2 regions of the Pseudomonas arsenicoxydans genome follow, and region 1 is predicted to be linked to the other one. Evidence: predicted binding sites of a transcription regulator. Region 1 holds the regulator's gene; the other holds the start of a gene.
What was found. The regulator sigma-54, encoded in region 1, starts transcription at its own class of promoters, with help from an activator protein. The targets are predictions, from matches to a motif close to ANTGGCATNNANNTTGCTNT.

Region 1 (9,833 bases):
ATTACCCCGGAGCAGGCCATCGAGCAGGCGCTGACCTGTGAAGCGGCGGCGTTTGCGGCCGACAGCCGGATCAAGAATGCTGATGGTACGACCCTCAGCACCCATCAAGGCTGCCGGGTTTACGGCAACAGCCACGGGTTTATCGGCGGCTATGCGTCGACTCGTCACAGCCTGAGCTGCGTCATGATCGCCGAGGCCGACGGGCAGATGCAGCGCGATTACTGGTATGACGTGAACCGTCAGGGCAATTTGCTGGCCGATCCTGTGAGCATTGGCCAGCGCGCCGCACAACGCGCCGCGAGCCGCCTGGGCGCGCGTCCGGTGCCGACTTGCGAAGTACCGGTGCTGTTTTCGGCGGAGCTGGCCGGTGGTTTGTTCGGCAGTTTCCTGTCGGCGATTTCCGGCGGCAGCCTGTATCGCAAATCGTCGTTCCTTGAAGGCACCCTGGGGCAAAAGCTGTTCCCGGAATGGCTAACCATCGATGAACGTCCGCATTTGATGCGCGCCATGGGCAGTTCGGCGTTCGACGGTGATGGCCTGGCGACCTATGCCAAGCCGTTCGTCGAAAAGGGCGAATTGGTGTCGTACATCCTCGGCACCTATTCCGGCCGTAAGCTCGGCATGCCAAGCACCGCTAACGCAGGCGGCGTGCACAACCTCTTCGTCACCCATGGCGACGAAGATCAGGCGGCATTGCTACGCCGCATGGGGCGCGGCTTGCTGGTCACCGAGTTGATGGGCCAGGGCCTGAACATGGTCACCGGCGATTATTCCCGTGGCGCGGCCGGTTATTGGGTCGAGAACGGCGAAATCCAGTTCGCGGTCCAGGAAGTGACCATTGCCGGCAACATGCGCGACATGTTCAAGCAGATCGTTGCGGTGGGTAATGACCTGGAGCTGCGCAGCAACATTCGTACTGGCTCGGTGTTGATCGAGCGGATGACCGTGGCCGGTAGCTAACGCTTATCGCTGCGCAAAAAAAGGCGCGTCACCCGATTGGGTGACGCGCCTTTTTTATTGCGTCTTGCACAGCGCCTTGTCGGAGCAATGCTGCACAAAGGGGGCGGTGTTACTCGCCTTCGTCGAAGTAGTTGTTGATCAACTTCACCAAGGCATCCAGCGCTTCCTGTTCCTGCTCGCCTTCAGTGCTGAGGTGGATCTTCGTGCCCTTGCCGGCCGCGAGCATCATCATGGCCATGATGCTTTTGCCGTCGACGGTGGATTCTGGCGTGCGTCCCACTCTGATCGTGCAATCCTTGAACTGACCAGCAACGCCAACGAATTTTGCCGACGCGCGGGCATGTAGGCCCAGCTTGTTGATGATTTCGATTTCCAGAGCAGGCATCGCGATGTGAATCCTTTAGCTGAGGTCGCGGTGGCGGACCTGGACGTTCTTCAGGGATTGTTGCAGAACCTGGCCCAGACGTTCGGTCAGGTAGACGGAGCGGTGATGCCCGCCGGTGCAGCCAATGGCAATGGTGACATAAGCACGGTTGCTCGCGGCGAAGCGCGGCAGCCATTTTAGCAGGTAGGAGGAAATGTCCTGGAACATCTCTTCGACGTCCGGTTGCGCCGCCAGGTACTCGGCTACCGGTTGATCAAGCCCGGACAGCTCGCGCAACTCCGGTTTCCAGTAAGGGTTGGGCAGGCAGCGCACGTCGAACACCAGGTCTGCGTCGACCGGCATGCCTCGCTTGAATCCGAACGACTCGACCAGAAATGCAGTGCCGCTGTCCGGCTGGTTCAGCAGGCGCAGCTTGATGGTGTCGCGCAGCTGATACAGGTTCAGGTTGGTGGTGTTGACTTTCAGGTCGGCCAGGTCGGCAATCGGCCCCAGCAAACTGGTTTCGTCCTGAATCGCCTCGGCCAACGAACGGTGGGCGGTACTGAGCGGGTGGCGACGGCGGGTTTCCGAAAACCGTTTGAGCAACGTTTCTTCGTCGGCGTCCAGGTACAGCACATCGCATTTGATGTGCCGGCTGCGGACTTCTTCCAGCAGTTCCGGAAATCGCGACAGATGACTGGGCAGGTTGCGGGCATCGATGGATACGGCAACCAGCGGTTGTGCGAGTTCGGTATGAATCAGTGCGCGCTCGGCGAGTTCCGGCAGCAACCCGGCAGGCAGGTTGTCGATGCAGTAGTAGCCGTTGTCCTCGAGAACATCGAGTGCGGTACTTTTACCTGAGCCGGAGCGGCCACTGACAATGATCAAGCGCATGATTAATGACCGTTTTGCTCGCTCAGGACGACCTGATACAAGGCTTCATTACTCGGGGCGCTGCGCAGTTTTTCGCGCACTTCCTTGCGATCGAGCATGCTGGCGATCTGGCGCAGTAGCTCCAGGTGCGCATCGGTAGCGGCCTGCGGGACCAGCAGTACGAACAGCAGGTCAACCGGGGCGCCGTCGATGGCGTCGAAATCAATGGGTGCGTCGAGGTGCATCAATGCACTGATGGGCGAGGTGCAGCCCTTGAGGCGACAGTGGGGGATGGCGATGCCGTTGCCAAAACCGGTTGAACCGAGTTTTTCACGGGCAATCAAAGCTTCGAAGACATCTTGCATCTCCAGATCCGGCACTTCCCGGGCGATCAGGTTGGCAATTTGCTCGAGGGCTTTCTTTTTACTGCCGCCCGGCACGTTCACGAGAGAACGGCCGGGGGTCAGGATGTTTTCAAGTCGGATCATGGGTTGGGAGTGTTAACGACCGGTAGCGCCCTGGAGCAGGCTTTGGGTCTTTTCCTTATGCTTTTTGAGTTGTTTATCGAGCTTGTCGGTCAGTAAGTCGATCGCCGCGTACATATCGGTATGTTCCGCGTTCGCGACCACTTCGCTGCCGGGAATATGCAACGTGGCTTCGATTTTCTGCTTCAGCTTTTCGACGCACATCGTGACTTGCACGTTGGTGATCTTGTCGAAATGCCTCTCTAATCGTTCGAGTTTTTCGCCGATGTAGGTGCGAAGAGGTTCGGTCACTTCCAGTTGGTGTCCACTGATGTTGACTTGCATACAGCTTCTCCTTCGTTGCCAGTGCATAAAGCGGTAGATCAGATGATCTACCACTGGAACGCTGTGGCGTGGCTCTACATCAACCGCTTGCGTTCGCTCGAAGGCGCGATCCCGAGGGATTCGCGGTACTTGGCGACGGTGCGGCGAGCCACCTGAATGCCTTGTGCCTCCAGTAAACCAGCGATCTTGCTGTCACTCAACGGCTTTTTCTGATTTTCCGCCGCAACCAGTTTTTTGATGATTGCGCGGATCGCCGTGGACGAGCATTCGCCGCCTTCGGAGGTGCTGACGTGGCTGGAAAAAAAGTATTTCAGTTCATATATGCCCCGAGGGGTATGCATGAATTTCTGTGTGGTCACCCGTGAAATCGTCGACTCGTGCATGCCCACCGCTTCGGCGATGTCGTGCAGGACCAGCGGTTTCATCGCTTCGTCACCGTACTCCAGGAAGCCGCGCTGATGCTCGACGATTTGGGTGGCCACTTTCATCAGGGTTTCGTTGCGGCTTTGCAGGCTCTTGATGAACCAGCGTGCTTCTTGCAATTGATTGCGCATGAAGGTGTTGTCGGCGCTGGTGTCGGCACGGCGCACAAACCCGGCATATTGGGCGTTGACCCGCAGCCGTGGCACCGATTCCTGATTCAGCTCGACCAGCCAGCGCTCGTTGTCCTTGCGCACGATCACGTCAGGGACGACGTATTCGGCTTCGCTGGACTCGATTTGTGAGCCCGGGCGCGGATTGAGGCTCTGCACCAGTTCGATCACCTGGCGCAGTTCATCTTCCTTGAGCTTCATGCGGCGCATCAGCTGGCTGTAGTCGCGGCTACCGAGCAGATCGATGTAGTCAGTGACCAGGCGCTTGGCTTCCGCCAGCCAAGGTGTCTTGGCTGGCAGCTGGCGCAGTTGCAGCAGCAGGCATTCGCCCAGGTTGCGGGCGCCGATACCGGCAGGCTCGAACTGCTGGATGCGATGCAGGACGGCTTCGATTTCGTCCAGTTCGATGTCCAGTTCCGGATCGAAGGCTTCGAGGATTTCCTCGAGGGTTTCGTCCAGGTAGCCCTGATTGTTGATGCAATCGATCAGGGTTACGGCGATCAAGCGATCGGTGTCGGACATCGGTGCCAGGTTCAGCTGCCACAGCAAATGGCTTTGCAGGCTTTCACCGGCTGATGTGCGGGTAGTGAAATCCCACTCGTCGTCATCGCTGCTCGGCAGGCTGCTGGCGCTGGTCTGATAAACGTCTTCCCATGCCGTATCGACGGGCAGCTCGTTGGGAATACGCTCATTCCAGTCACCTTCCTCGAGGTTGTCCACCGTCGGGGCGGTTTCCTGGTAGGAGGGCTCTGAAACATCGGCGTTGGGTTGCTGTTCGGCTTTGTCGGCCAAGGGGTCGGCGTTATCGAAGTCGTCGCCTTCTTCCTGGCGTTCGAGCATCGGATTGGACTCCAGGGCCTCCTGGATTTCCTGTTGCAGGTCCAGGGTCGACAATTGGAGCAGGCGGATGGCCTGTTGCAGCTGCGGTGTCATCGTCAGCTGCTGGCCCATTCTCAAGACTAGCGATGGTTTCATGGCAGGGGCTAAACACCTTATTCGCCGGCGCACATGCGCCATCCACTACAGGGCGCCGGAGCGCCAAACATAAGCAAATTATATGCCCGAAACTGCAGCGTTTGCCTAGAGCGCCGTAACAATAAAAAAATGTTGATTTTTTATCGAGACGAGCGCTCGGGCGACCTGCCAGACACCTGAGTGCTTACAGGCGGAACTCATGGCCCAGATAGACTTCTTTCACCAGGTCATTGGCCAGGATGGTGGCGGAGTCGCCTTCGGCAATGAGCTGTCCATCGTTGACGATGTAGGCGGTTTCGCAGATATCCAGGGTTTCACGGACGTTGTGGTCGGTGATCAGCACGCCAATGCCTTTGGCCTTGAGGTGGTAGATGATCTGTTTGATGTCGCCTACCGAAATCGGGTCCACGCCGGCGAACGGTTCGTCGAGCAGGATGAATTTCGGGTTGGTGGCCAGGGCGCGTGCGATTTCCACGCGGCGGCGCTCACCACCGGAGAGGCTCATGCCGAGGTTGTCACGGATGTGGCTGATATGGAATTCCTGTAGCAGGCTTTCCAGTTCCTTGCGACGACCGTCCTTGTCGAGCTCCTTGCGGGTCTCGAGGATGGCCATGATGTTGTCGGCCACCGAGAGTTTGCGAAAAATCGACGCTTCTTGCGGAAGATAGCCGATACCGGCTTTTGCACGACCGTGCATTGGCTGGTGGCTTACGTCCAGGTCATCGATCAGTACGCGACCCTGGTCGGCCTGCACCAGGCCGACAATCATATAGAAGCAGGTGGTCTTGCCGGCGCCGTTAGGACCCAGCAGGCCGACGATCTGACCGCTGTCGATCGACAGGCTGACATCACGCACGACCTGGCGGCTCTTGTAGCTCTTGGCCAGATGCTGAGCTTTCAGAGTTGCCATTATGGAGCCTTTTTCGCGTCGGTTTTCGGCTTGGGCTGGATCACCATGTCGATGCGTGGACGCGCTTCGGTGACTTTGTTGCCTGTGGCGCGACCAGCGCTCGCAAGCTTCTTGACGGTGTCGTAGACGATTTTCTCGCCTTGGGTGGTGTTGTTGTCCTTGTCGATGACTTTTGCCTTGTCGATCAACACGATGCGGTTTTGCGCGGCATGGTACTGGATCGTGACGCCCCAGCCCTGAACAGGCTTGGTGTCGCCGGCGGTCTGCAATTGTTCGAAGTAGGCGAGGTTGCCCACCGAGGTCACCACGTCAATGTCGCCGGTCGGCGTGCGGGTGATGGTCACGGTGTTGCCTTTAACGATCATCGAGCCTTGGGTGATGATCACGTCACCTTTATAGGTGGCAACGCCATTCTTGTCGTCCAGTTGGGCATCGTCGGCCTGAATGCGGATAGGCTGCTCTTGATCGTTCGGCAGAGCCCAGGCGCTCACGCTTCCCAGTGCTGCGCCCAGACTGAGCAAAATAGGGAGAGTTTTAACGAGCCTCATACTGTCCTCTTACGTTCGATAGCAGGTGTATCCTGCTTTCTTTCAAGTACGCTTTCATTCCGTTGCCTGTCGATACACCGCCAGCGCCGTCGATTCTAACGGGTTGATCGGTCTGCGCATATTGCTCCTTGGGGAACACAGTCATACGGGTGGTGGTAATCAGGGTCTTGCGATTTTTCTCGTCGAAACGCGTGATGCGCACCGAATCAATCAGCTCGACCTGAGTGCCGTCGGGATTGACTTCCCCGCGCTCGCTCTGCACGTGCCACGGGAACTGGGTGCCGCGAAACATGTTCAGGTCGGGATTGGTCAGCAACGTCACCTCGGTCGCTTTCAGGTGTTCAACCTTGTCGGACGTCATTTCGTACTGCAATTTGCCGTCCGGCAGGTACTGCACGCTGTGGGCGTTGGTGGCGTAATAGTCAATCGCGCTTTCGTCGACCTTGGCTACCGGTTTATCGAGGAAGCGTTCCGGGCTGATGTTCCAGTAGCCGACCGCGGCGAATAGCGCCGCGATGCAACTGAACAGCACGATGTTACGAATCTTTTTGCTCAACATAATGGGCTCACAGGTACGCGGCGTTGGCCGCATCAAGGCGGCCCTGGGCGAGCAGGATCAATTCGCAGAATTCACGAGCGGCACCCTCGCCACCACGGGCCAGGGTAATGCCATGGGCGTTTTCACGCACGAAGCTGGCAGCATTGGCCACCGCCATGCCCAGGCCAACACGGCGAATCACCGGCAGGTCTGGCAAGTCGTCACCCAAATAGGCAACTTGTTCATAGCTTAGGTTGAGTTGGGCCAGAAGCTCGTCCAGCACCACCAGTTTGTCTTCGCGCCCCTGATAAAGGTGTGGAATGCCGAGGTTCTTCGCCCGACGCTCGACCACGGGAGTCTTGCGGCCGCTGATGATAGCGGTCTGCACGCCGGCTGCCATCAACATCTTGATGCCTTGGCCGTCGAGGGTATTGAACGTCTTGAATTCGCTACCGTCTTCAAGGAAGTACAGCCGTCCGTCGGTCAGCACGCCGTCGACGTCGAACACCGCGAGTTTTATCTGTTTGCCGCGTTGCAGCAGGTCGGTGCTCATTACATTACTCCTGCACGCAGCAAGTCGTGCATGTTCAAGGCGCCGACCGGGCGGTCGTCGCTGTCGACCACGACCAGTGCGTTGATCTTGTGGTCTTCCATGATTTTCAGGGCTTCGGCCGCAAGCATTTCGGCTCGGGCGGTTTTGCCGTGTGCGGTCATGACCTGATCGATGGTGGCGCTGTGGATGTCGATGCTGCGGTCCAGGGTGCGACGCAAGTCACCGTCGGTGAAGATGCCGGCGAGTTTGCCATCGGCTTCCAGGATCACAGTCATGCCCAGGCCCTTTCGGGTCATTTCCATGAGCGCGTCCTTGAGCAGGGTGCCGCGCTGAACCTGCGGCAGCTCTTGTCCGGCGTGCATGACGTTTTCGACTTTCAGCAGCAAGCGTCTGCCCAGCGCGCCACCCGGGTGGGAAAAGGCGAAATCTTCAGCAGTAAAGCCACGGGCTTCCAGCAGTGCGACAGCCAGGGCATCACCCATGACCAGCGCAGCGGTGGTCGAAGAGGTCGGTGCCAGGTTCAGTGGGCAGGCTTCGTGCTCGACGTGAACGTTGAGGTTGACCTCGGCAGCCTTGGCCAGCGGCGAATCGGGGTTGCCAGTGACGCTGATCAATTTGATGCCCAGGCGTTTGATCAAGGGCAGCAGGGTCACGATTTCATTGGTAGAGCCGGAGTTCGACAGGGCCAGGATGATGTCGTCGCGCGTAATCATGCCCATGTCGCCATGGCTGGCTTCGGCCGGGTGCACGAAAAAGGCCGTGGTGCCGGTACTGGCAAGTGTGGCGGCAATCTTGTTGCCGATATGCCCCGACTTGCCCATGCCGACCACGACCACGCGGCCTTTGCTGGCCAGAATCATCTCGCAAGCGCGTACGAAATCTGCGTCGATTTGGGGTAGCAAGCCTTGTACGGCTTCCAGCTCGAGGCGGATGGTGCGTTGGGCGGATTGAATCAGGTCGCTGGATTGGCTCATGTCAGAAATCGTATAGCCTGATGAAAAGGCGGCGATTATAGCGGTAATGATCGAAACCCTCACGCAAGTTCGTCATGCTTTGTCGTTCCCTGTTGCCAAATACCCGCCGAACAAGGTTTTTTCCCTGTCTTGTTGCTGAAGATGGCCCGGCTTGGGCCTTGGGCGCTTGCCCTTTGCAGTGATATAGTTCGCCGCCAGTTCGGCCTGCCCGGGGAGGTATGTGCTTTCGTCAGAGAGCCAGGCGTCCGAGTGAGAGGCTGCATCGCAAGGAGTTTAGATGAGTGCCGATAACGCCTACGCGGTCGAGCTGAAGGGACTGACCTTCAAGCGCGGTGCGCGCAGCATTTTCAATAACGTCGATATCCGTATCCCGCGCGGCAAGGTCACCGGCATCATGGGGCCTTCCGGGTGTGGCAAGACCACGCTTTTGCGCTTGATGGGCGCACAGTTGCGGCCCACCAAGGGCGAAGTCTGGGTCAACGGCCAGAACCTGCCAAAGCTGTCGCGCAGCGATTTGTTCGATGCGCGTAAACACATGGGTGTGCTGTTTCAGAGCGGCGCGCTGTTCACCGACCTCGATGTGTTCGAGAACGTCGCCTTTCCGCTGCGCGTCCACACCGAGCTGCCGGAAGAGATGATCCGCGACATCGTCCTGCTCAAATTGCAGGCCGTGGGCTTGCGTGGCGCCATCGAGCTGATGCCTGACGAGTTGTCCGGCGGCATGAAGCGTCGTGTCGCGCTGGCGCGGGCGATTGCCCTCGATCCGCAGATTCTCATGTATGACGAGCCTTTTGTCGGCCAGGACCCTATCGCCATGGGCGTGCTGGTGCGCCTGATCCGCTTGCTCAACGATGCGCTGGGCATCACCAGTATCGTGGTGTCCCACGATCTGGCCGAGACCGCGAGCATCGCCGATTACATATATGTAGTGGGTGACGGGCAGGTATTGGGGCAGGGCACTCCCGAGGAGTTGATGAACTCGCAGGAACCGCGCATTCGTCAATTCATGACAGGTGATCCCGACGGTCCGGTCGCATACCACTTTCCAGCGACGGATTACCGCGCAGATCTTCTGGGGAAGCGTTGATGCGCAAGATTTCACTGATAGAACGCGTTCGCCGGTTCGGCCATTCCGCCATTGATGCACTGGCGGTGTTCGGCCGTTCGGCGATATTCCTGTTTCATGCCTTGCTCGGTCGCGGTGGCATCGGCGGCGGTTTTGGCCTGCTGATCAAGCAACTGCATTCGGTAGGCGTGATGTCCCTGGTGATCATCGTGGTCTCCGGGGTATTCATCGGCATGGTGCTGGCGCTGCAAGGCTTCAACATCCTGTCCAGTTATGGTTCCGAGCAGGCGGTCGGCCAGATGGTTGCGCTGACGCTGTTGCGTGAACTGGGCCCCGTGGTCACGGCATTGTTGTTCGCCGGGCGCGCCGGTTCCGCGTTGACCGCCGAAATCGGCAACATGAAATCCACCGAACAGTTGTCCAGTCTGGAAATGATTGGTGTCGACCCGCTCAAATACATCGTTGCCCCGCGCCTGTGGGCCGGCTTCATTTCCCTGCCGGTGCTGGCGATGATTTTCAGCGTGGTGGGTATCTGGGGCGGTTCCTGGGTGGCAGTCGACTGGCTGGGTGTCTATGAGGGTTCCTACTGGTCCAACATGCAAAACAGCGTGACGTTCACTGACGATGTGCTCAACGGCATCATCAAAAGCATCGTCTTCGCCTTTGTCGT
Region 2 (6,954 bases), 1.3 Mb from region 1:
GTGGCCGATGGCGATGAACACGCCGGCCACAGGCAACTCGCTGGTTTCGCCGGTGTGGCTGTCGCGCAGGCGGGCGCCGGTCACGCCGCTGGCATCGCCCAGAATTTCATCCAGATGCTGATTCCAGTGCAGGCGGATATTGCCGTTGGCGGCCTTTTCGAAAAGCTTGTCCTGAAGGATTTTCTCCGAGCGCAGCTTGTCGCGCCGGTGAATCAGATGGACTTCCTTGGCGATGTTCGACAGGTACAGGGCTTCTTCGACTGCGGTGTTGCCGCCGCCAACGACCGCGACCACTTGATTGCGATAGAAGAAACCGTCACACGTGGCACAAGCTGAAACGCCGCGGCCGGCAAAGGTCTCCTCCGATGCCAGTCCCAGGTATTGCGCTGAAGCGCCGGTGGCGATGATCAGGGCGTCGCACGTATAGGTGCCGCCATCGCCAATCAGCTCGAAAGGGCGCTGCTGCAACTTGGCGGTATGGATGTGGTCGTAAACGATCTGTGTGTCGAAGCGTTCGGCGTGTTTTTGCATGCGTTCCATCAGCACCGGGCCGGTAAGGCCTTCGACGTCGCCGGGCCAGTTATCGACTTCGACGGTGGTGGTCAGCTGGCCACCTGCCTGTATGCCGGTAATGACAACGGGTTTGAGGTTGGCACGAGCGGCATAAACGGCTGCGCTGTAACCGGCAGGGCCAGAACCCAGAATGATCAGGCGGGAATGCTTCGCTTCGCTCATAAAAACACCTCATAAGCCTTTGTCACAAAAGAGAATGCATGCTCAAATTGAATCGCGCGTAACCTGCCTTTGGCTATGCTACATCCAAGGGCTTGAAGCATGGCATCGGGCGAACAAACCCGTACAATGCCTGCCTGTAACTGTGTTTGTAACAAAATAAGCAATGCGTACCGTGTTTAAAAAAACCAGGGCGCAGTGTTAAAAGTAGTCTCAGTTGCGCCTGTTAACTTTTTTACCTGCCTGGATTGGGCAGTTTTTTATAGTCAATCAACAGATGGACGCGCCACGGGCGCAGGAAAAGAAGCGTTTTGAAGAAATCCACCGCAGCACCCAAGACAGTCGTTCCGCTCTGGCGCCAGCATTTGCACTACCGGCTCAAGGAAGGTGCATTGATCGCCATCGGCGGCCTGTGCCTGTTCCTGATGATGGCCTTGTTGACGTATGGCAAGGACGATCCGGGCTGGAGCCATAACAGCAAGATCGAGGACGTGCAGAACTTCGGCGGACCGGTCGGTTCCTACAGCGCCGATATCCTGTTCATGGTGCTGGGTTATTTCGCCTATATCTTCCCGCTGCTGCTGGCGATCAAGGCGTATCAGATCTTCCGTCAGCGCCACGAGGCGTGGGAGTGGAGCGGCTGGCTGTTCTCCTGGCGCCTGATCGGCCTGGTGTTTCTGGTGCTGTCTGGCGCGGCCCTGGCACATATCCATTTTCACGCGGCAACCGGTCTGCCGGCCGGCGCTGGCGGTGCGTTGGGCGAAAGCCTTGGCGATCTGGCCAGGAACGCCCTGAACATTCAGGGCAGCACGTTGTTGTTCATCGCGCTGTTCCTGTTCGGCCTGACCGTGTTCACCGACCTGTCATGGTTCAAGGTGATGGACGTCACCGGCAAGATTACCCTCGACCTGCTGGAACTGTTCCAGGGCGCGGCCAATCGCTGGTGGGCCGCCCGTGTCGAACGCAAGCAGCTGGTTGCGCAGTTGCGTGAAGTCGATGATCGCGTTCATGACGTGGTTGCGCCGACTGTCACCGACAAACGCGAGCAGGCCAAGGTCAAGGAGCGCTTGATCGAGCGCGAGCAAGCGTTGAGCAAACACATGTCGGACCGCGAGAAGCAGGTGCCGCCTGTGATCGCGCCCGCGCCGCCAAAACCGGCAGCGCCGAGCAAACGCGTGGAAAAAGAGAAGCAGGCCCCGCTGTTCGTCGACAGCGCCGTCGAAGGCACCTTGCCGCCGATCTCGATCCTCGACCCGGCAGAAAAGAAACAACTCAATTATTCCCCGGAATCCCTGGCGGCCGTCGGCCATTTGCTGGAAATCAAGCTCAAGGAATTCGGCGTCGAAGTCTCGGTGGATTCGATTCACCCGGGGCCGGTGATTACCCGTTACGAAATCCAGCCCGCTGCTGGCGTCAAAGTCAGCCGCATTTCCAACCTGGCAAAAGACTTGGCGCGTTCCCTGGCCGTGACCAGTGTGCGGGTGGTGGAAGTGATTCCCGGCAAGACCACCGTCGGTATCGAGATCCCGAACGAAGATCGTCAGATCGTGCGCTTCTCCGAAGTGCTGTCGACGCCCGAGTACGACAACTTCAAGTCGCCCGTCACCCTGGCCCTGGGCCACGACATCGGCGGCAAGCCGGTCATCACCGACTTGGCGAAAATGCCTCACTTGCTGGTGGCCGGTACGACCGGTTCCGGTAAGTCGGTGGGTGTGAACGCGATGATCCTGTCGATCCTGTTCAAGTCCGGCCCGGAAGACGCCAAGCTGATCATGATCGACCCGAAAATGCTTGAGCTGTCGATCTACGAAGGCATTCCGCACCTGCTGTGCCCGGTGGTTACCGACATGAAGGATGCCGCCAACGCCCTGCGCTGGAGCGTGGCGGAGATGGAACGTCGCTACAAACTGATGGCAAAGATGGGCGTACGAAACCTGTCGGGCTTCAACGCCAAGGTCAAGGAAGCCCAGGACGCCGGCACACCGTTGACCGATCCTTTGTACAAGCGCGAAAGCATTCACGACGAAGCACCGTTGCTGACCAAGCTGCCAACCATCGTCGTAGTGGTCGACGAATTCGCCGACATGATGATGATCGTCGGCAAGAAGGTTGAAGAACTGATCGCCCGTATCGCCCAGAAGGCCCGTGCGGCCGGTATCCACTTGATCCTCGCGACCCAGCGTCCGTCGGTTGACGTGATCACCGGTCTTATCAAGGCGAACATCCCGACGCGCATGGCGTTCCAGGTGTCGAGCAAGATCGATTCGCGGACCATCATCGACCAGGGCGGCGCCGAGCAATTGCTGGGCCACGGTGACATGCTCTACATGCCGCCGGGCACCAGCCTGCCGATTCGTGTTCACGGTGCGTTCGTATCCGATGACGAGGTTCACCGGGTGGTTGAAGCCTGGAAGCTGCGTGGAGCGCCGGAATACAACGACGAGATCCTGGCCGGTGTCGAAGAGGCCGGCAGTGGCTTTGAAAATGGCGGCAGTGGCGGTGACGACGATGCTGAAACCGATGCCTTGTACGACGAAGCCGTCCAGTTCGTTCTGGAAAGCCGCCGTGCCTCCATCTCTGCAGTTCAGCGCAAGCTGAAAATCGGCTACAACCGCGCCGCGCGCATGATCGAAGCCATGGAAATGGCCGGGGTCGTGACGTCCATGAATACCAACGGTTCGCGTGAAGTCCTGGCTCCAGGCCCGGTACGCGACTGATTTGAATTGAAAGGGCGTCGCGACATGCGATGCCCGTACTCCCACGAATGTTATGAGGACTCCCATGCGTCTTATCCGCATGCTGTTGCTGCCGGTACTGGCTTTGACCACGCTCTCGGCTCACGCCGATGACAAGGACGTGGCGCGTCTGACCCAATTGCTGGAAACATCCAAGACCCTGACTGCACGCTTTTCGCAACTGACCCTCGATGGCAGCGGCACCCAATTGCAGGAAACCGCCGGTGACATGTCGCTGCAGCGTCCAGGCCTGTTTTACTGGCACACCAATGCACCCGCTGAACAAACGATGGTTTCCGACGGCAAGAAGGTCACCCTGTGGGACCCGGATCTTGAACAGGTCACCATCAAGACCCTCGACCTGCGCTTGACCCAGACTCCAGCCCTGTTGTTGTCGGGTGACGTGTCCAAGATCAGCCAGAGCTTCGACATCAGCGCCAAGGAAGCCGGCGGCGTGATCGACTTCACCTTGAAGCCGAAAACCAAAGACACGCTGTTTGACAGCCTGCGCCTGTCGTTCCGTAACGGTCTGGTCAATGACATGCAACTGATCGACAGTGTCGGCCAGCGCACCAACATCCTGTTCACCGGCGTGAAGGCCAACGAGCCGATCCCTGCATCCAAGTTCAAGTTCGACATCCCCAAGGGTGCGGACGTGATCCAGGAATAAAACGCAGTCCCCAGTGAGGTTTCATAAGTAGTGATGGACCTGTTTCGCAGTGCCCCGATAGCTCAGCCCCTGGCCGCTCGCCTGCGTGCGGCCAATCTGGACGAGTACGTCGGTCAGGAACACCTGCTCGCTCGCGGCAAGCCTTTGCGCGAAGCCCTGGAGCAGGGTGCCCTGCACTCGATGATTTTCTGGGGACCGCCGGGGGTGGGCAAGACCACCCTGGCGCGGTTGCTGGCGGAAGTCTCGGATGCGCACTTCGAAACGGTCTCGGCGGTGCTGGCCGGCGTGAAGGAGATCCGTCAGGCGGTGGAAATCGCCAAGCAGCAGGCCGGGCAATACGGCAAGCGGACCATCCTGTTCGTCGATGAAGTGCATCGTTTCAACAAGTCGCAGCAGGATGCGTTTCTGCCCTACGTTGAAGACGGCACGCTGATTTTCATCGGCGCGACCACTGAAAACCCCTCGTTCGAACTCAACAACGCCTTGCTCTCGCGGGCGCGTGTCTACGTGCTCAAAAGCCTCGACGAAGCGGCCCTGCGCAAGTTGGTGCATCGCGCGCTGACCGAAGAGCGTGGCTTGGGCAAGCGGCAACTGACCCTCAGCGATGAAGGCTTCCAGATGCTGCTGTCTGCCGCCGATGGCGATGGCCGTCGTTTGCTCAACCTGTTGGAGAACGCCTCGGACCTGGCGGAAGACAACAGCGAGATCGGTATCGACCTGCTGCAAAGCCTGCTCGGCGATACGCGGCGGCGTTTCGACAAGGGCGGCGAGGCGTTCTACGACCAGATATCGGCGCTGCATAAATCGGTACGCGGCTCCAATCCAGATGGCGCGCTGTACTGGTTCGCGCGGATGATCGATGGCGGTTGCGACCCGTTGTACCTGGCCCGGCGCGTGGTGCGCATGGCCAGCGAAGACATCGGCAACGCTGACCCGCGTGCCCTGAGCCTGTGCCTGGCAGCGTGGGAAGTGCAGGAGCGCCTCGGCAGCCCTGAAGGCGAGTTGGCAGTGGCCCAGGCCATCACTTATCTGGCGTGCGCGCCGAAAAGCAACGCGGTGTACATGGGCTTCAAAGCCGCGATGCGCAGCGCCACCGAACACGGCTCGCTCGAAGTGCCGCTGCACCTGCGCAACGCGCCGACCAAGCTGATGAAGCAGCTGGGTTATGGCGATGAATACCGTTATGCCCACGATGAGCCAGACGCGTACGCCGCGGGCGAAGACTATTTCCCGGAAGAACTCGAGCCCCAACCGTTCTATCAACCGGTGCCACGCGGCCTGGAGTTGAAGATCGGCGAGAAGCTCAACCACCTTGCACAACTTGACCGTTTAAGCCCCCGGCAGCGGAGAAAATAGTGATTCCTTTGGTTATAGCGGTCTCCATCGGCGGTGTTGCCGGCACATTGTTGCGCTTTGCCACCGGCAATTGGGTCAACGCTAATTGGCCGCGACACTTCTATACCGCGACGCTCGCCGTTAATATCGTGGGCTGTCTGCTGATCGGCGTTCTATACGGTCTGTTTTTGATTCGTCCGGAGGTGCCTTTCGAGGTGCGTGCCGGGCTGATCGTCGGCTTCCTCGGGGGGCTGACGACTTTTTCATCCTTTTCACTGGATACGGTGCGCCTGCTTGAAAGCGGGCAGGTGCCGCTGGCCCTGGGCTATGCTGCGATCAGCGTATTCGGCGGTCTGCTCGCCACCTGGGCCGGCCTGTCCTTGACCAAACTTTGATAAACGAGAAACCGACATGCTCGATTCCAAACTGTTACGTAGCAACCTTCAGGACGTAGCGGACCGCCTGGCATCCCGTGGCTACAAGCTGGATGTGGCGCGCATCGAAGCGCTGGAAGAACAGCGCAAGACCGTCCAGACCCGTACCGAAGCACTGCAGGCTGAGCGTAATGCCCGTTCCAAATCCATCGGCCAGGCCAAGCAGCGCGGCGAAGACATCGCGCCCTTGATGGCAGCCGTTGAGCGCATGGCAAGCGAATTGAGCGATGGTAAAATCGAGCTGGACACGATCCAGACCGAGCTGGATTCGATCCTGCTGGGTATCCCGAACCTGCCACACGAATCCGTGCCGATTGGCGCCGATGAAGACGGCAACGTCGAAGTGCGCCGCTGGGGCACTCCGACCGCGTTCGATTTCCCGATTCAGGACCACGTGGCCCTGGGCGAGAAGTTCGGCTGGCTGGACTTCGAAACTGCCGCCAAGCTGTCCGGCGCGCGTTTCGCCCTGCTGCGCGGCCCGATCGCTCGCCTGCACCGCGCTCTGGCGCAGTTCATGATCAACCTGCACACCACCGAACACGGCTACGAAGAGGCGTACACGCCTTACCTGGTCCAGGCACCCGCATTGGTCGGTACCAGCCAGTTGCCGAAATTCGAAGAAGACCTGTTCAAGATCAGCCGCGAAGGCGAAGCCGATCTGTACCTGATCCCGACCGCGGAAGTGTCGCTGACTAACATCGTCGCCGGCGAGATCGTCGATTCGAAACTGCTGCCGATCAAGTTCGTGGCTCACACGCCGTGCTTCCGCAGTGAAGCCGGTGCGTCGGGTCGCGATACGCGCGGCATGATCCGCCAGCACCAGTTCGACAAGGTCGAGATGGTCCAGATCGTTGAGCCATCGACGTCGATGGACGCGCTGGAAGGCCTGACCGCCAACGCCGAGAAAGTCCTGCAACTGCTGCAACTGCCGTATCGCACGATTGCCCTGTGCACCGGCGACATGGGCTTCAGCGCGGTCAAGACTTACGACCTGGAAGTGTGGATCCCGAGCCAGGACAAGTACCGCGAAATTTCGTCGTGCTCCAAC

Region 2: the regulator sigma-54 is predicted to act here: its motif matches at 786-805, upstream of BLQ41_RS24640 (DNA translocase FtsK).

Annotation. Positions count from the first base shown of each region.
Region 1 covers NZ_LT629705.1:40,433-50,265, reverse strand. The annotation lists gene pmbA (metalloprotease PmbA) at 1-960, shown strand, start outside; gene BLQ41_RS00285 (HPr family phosphocarrier protein) at 1,070-1,345, opposite strand; gene rapZ (RNase adapter RapZ) at 1,361-2,218, opposite strand; gene ptsN (PTS IIA-like nitrogen regulatory protein PtsN) at 2,221-2,685, opposite strand; gene hpf (ribosome hibernation-promoting factor, HPF/YfiA family) at 2,698-3,006, opposite strand; gene BLQ41_RS00265 (RNA polymerase factor sigma-54) at 3,081-4,574, opposite strand; gene lptB (LPS export ABC transporter ATP-binding protein) at 4,759-5,484, opposite strand; gene lptA (lipopolysaccharide transport periplasmic protein LptA) at 5,484-6,032, opposite strand; gene lptC (LPS export ABC transporter periplasmic protein LptC) at 6,019-6,591, opposite strand; gene BLQ41_RS00245 (KdsC family phosphatase) at 6,599-7,123, opposite strand; gene BLQ41_RS00240 (KpsF/GutQ family sugar-phosphate isomerase) at 7,123-8,097, opposite strand; gene BLQ41_RS00235 (ATP-binding cassette domain-containing protein) at 8,375-9,184, shown strand; gene mlaE (lipid asymmetry maintenance ABC transporter permease subunit MlaE) at 9,184-9,833, shown strand, end outside.
Region 2 covers NZ_LT629705.1:5,277,244-5,284,197, reverse strand. The annotation lists gene trxB (thioredoxin-disulfide reductase) at 1-735, opposite strand, end outside; gene BLQ41_RS24640 (DNA translocase FtsK) at 1,044-3,449, shown strand; gene lolA (outer membrane lipoprotein chaperone LolA) at 3,514-4,137, shown strand; gene BLQ41_RS24630 (replication-associated recombination protein A) at 4,171-5,493, shown strand; gene crcB (fluoride efflux transporter CrcB) at 5,493-5,867, shown strand; gene serS (serine--tRNA ligase) at 5,884-6,954, shown strand, end outside.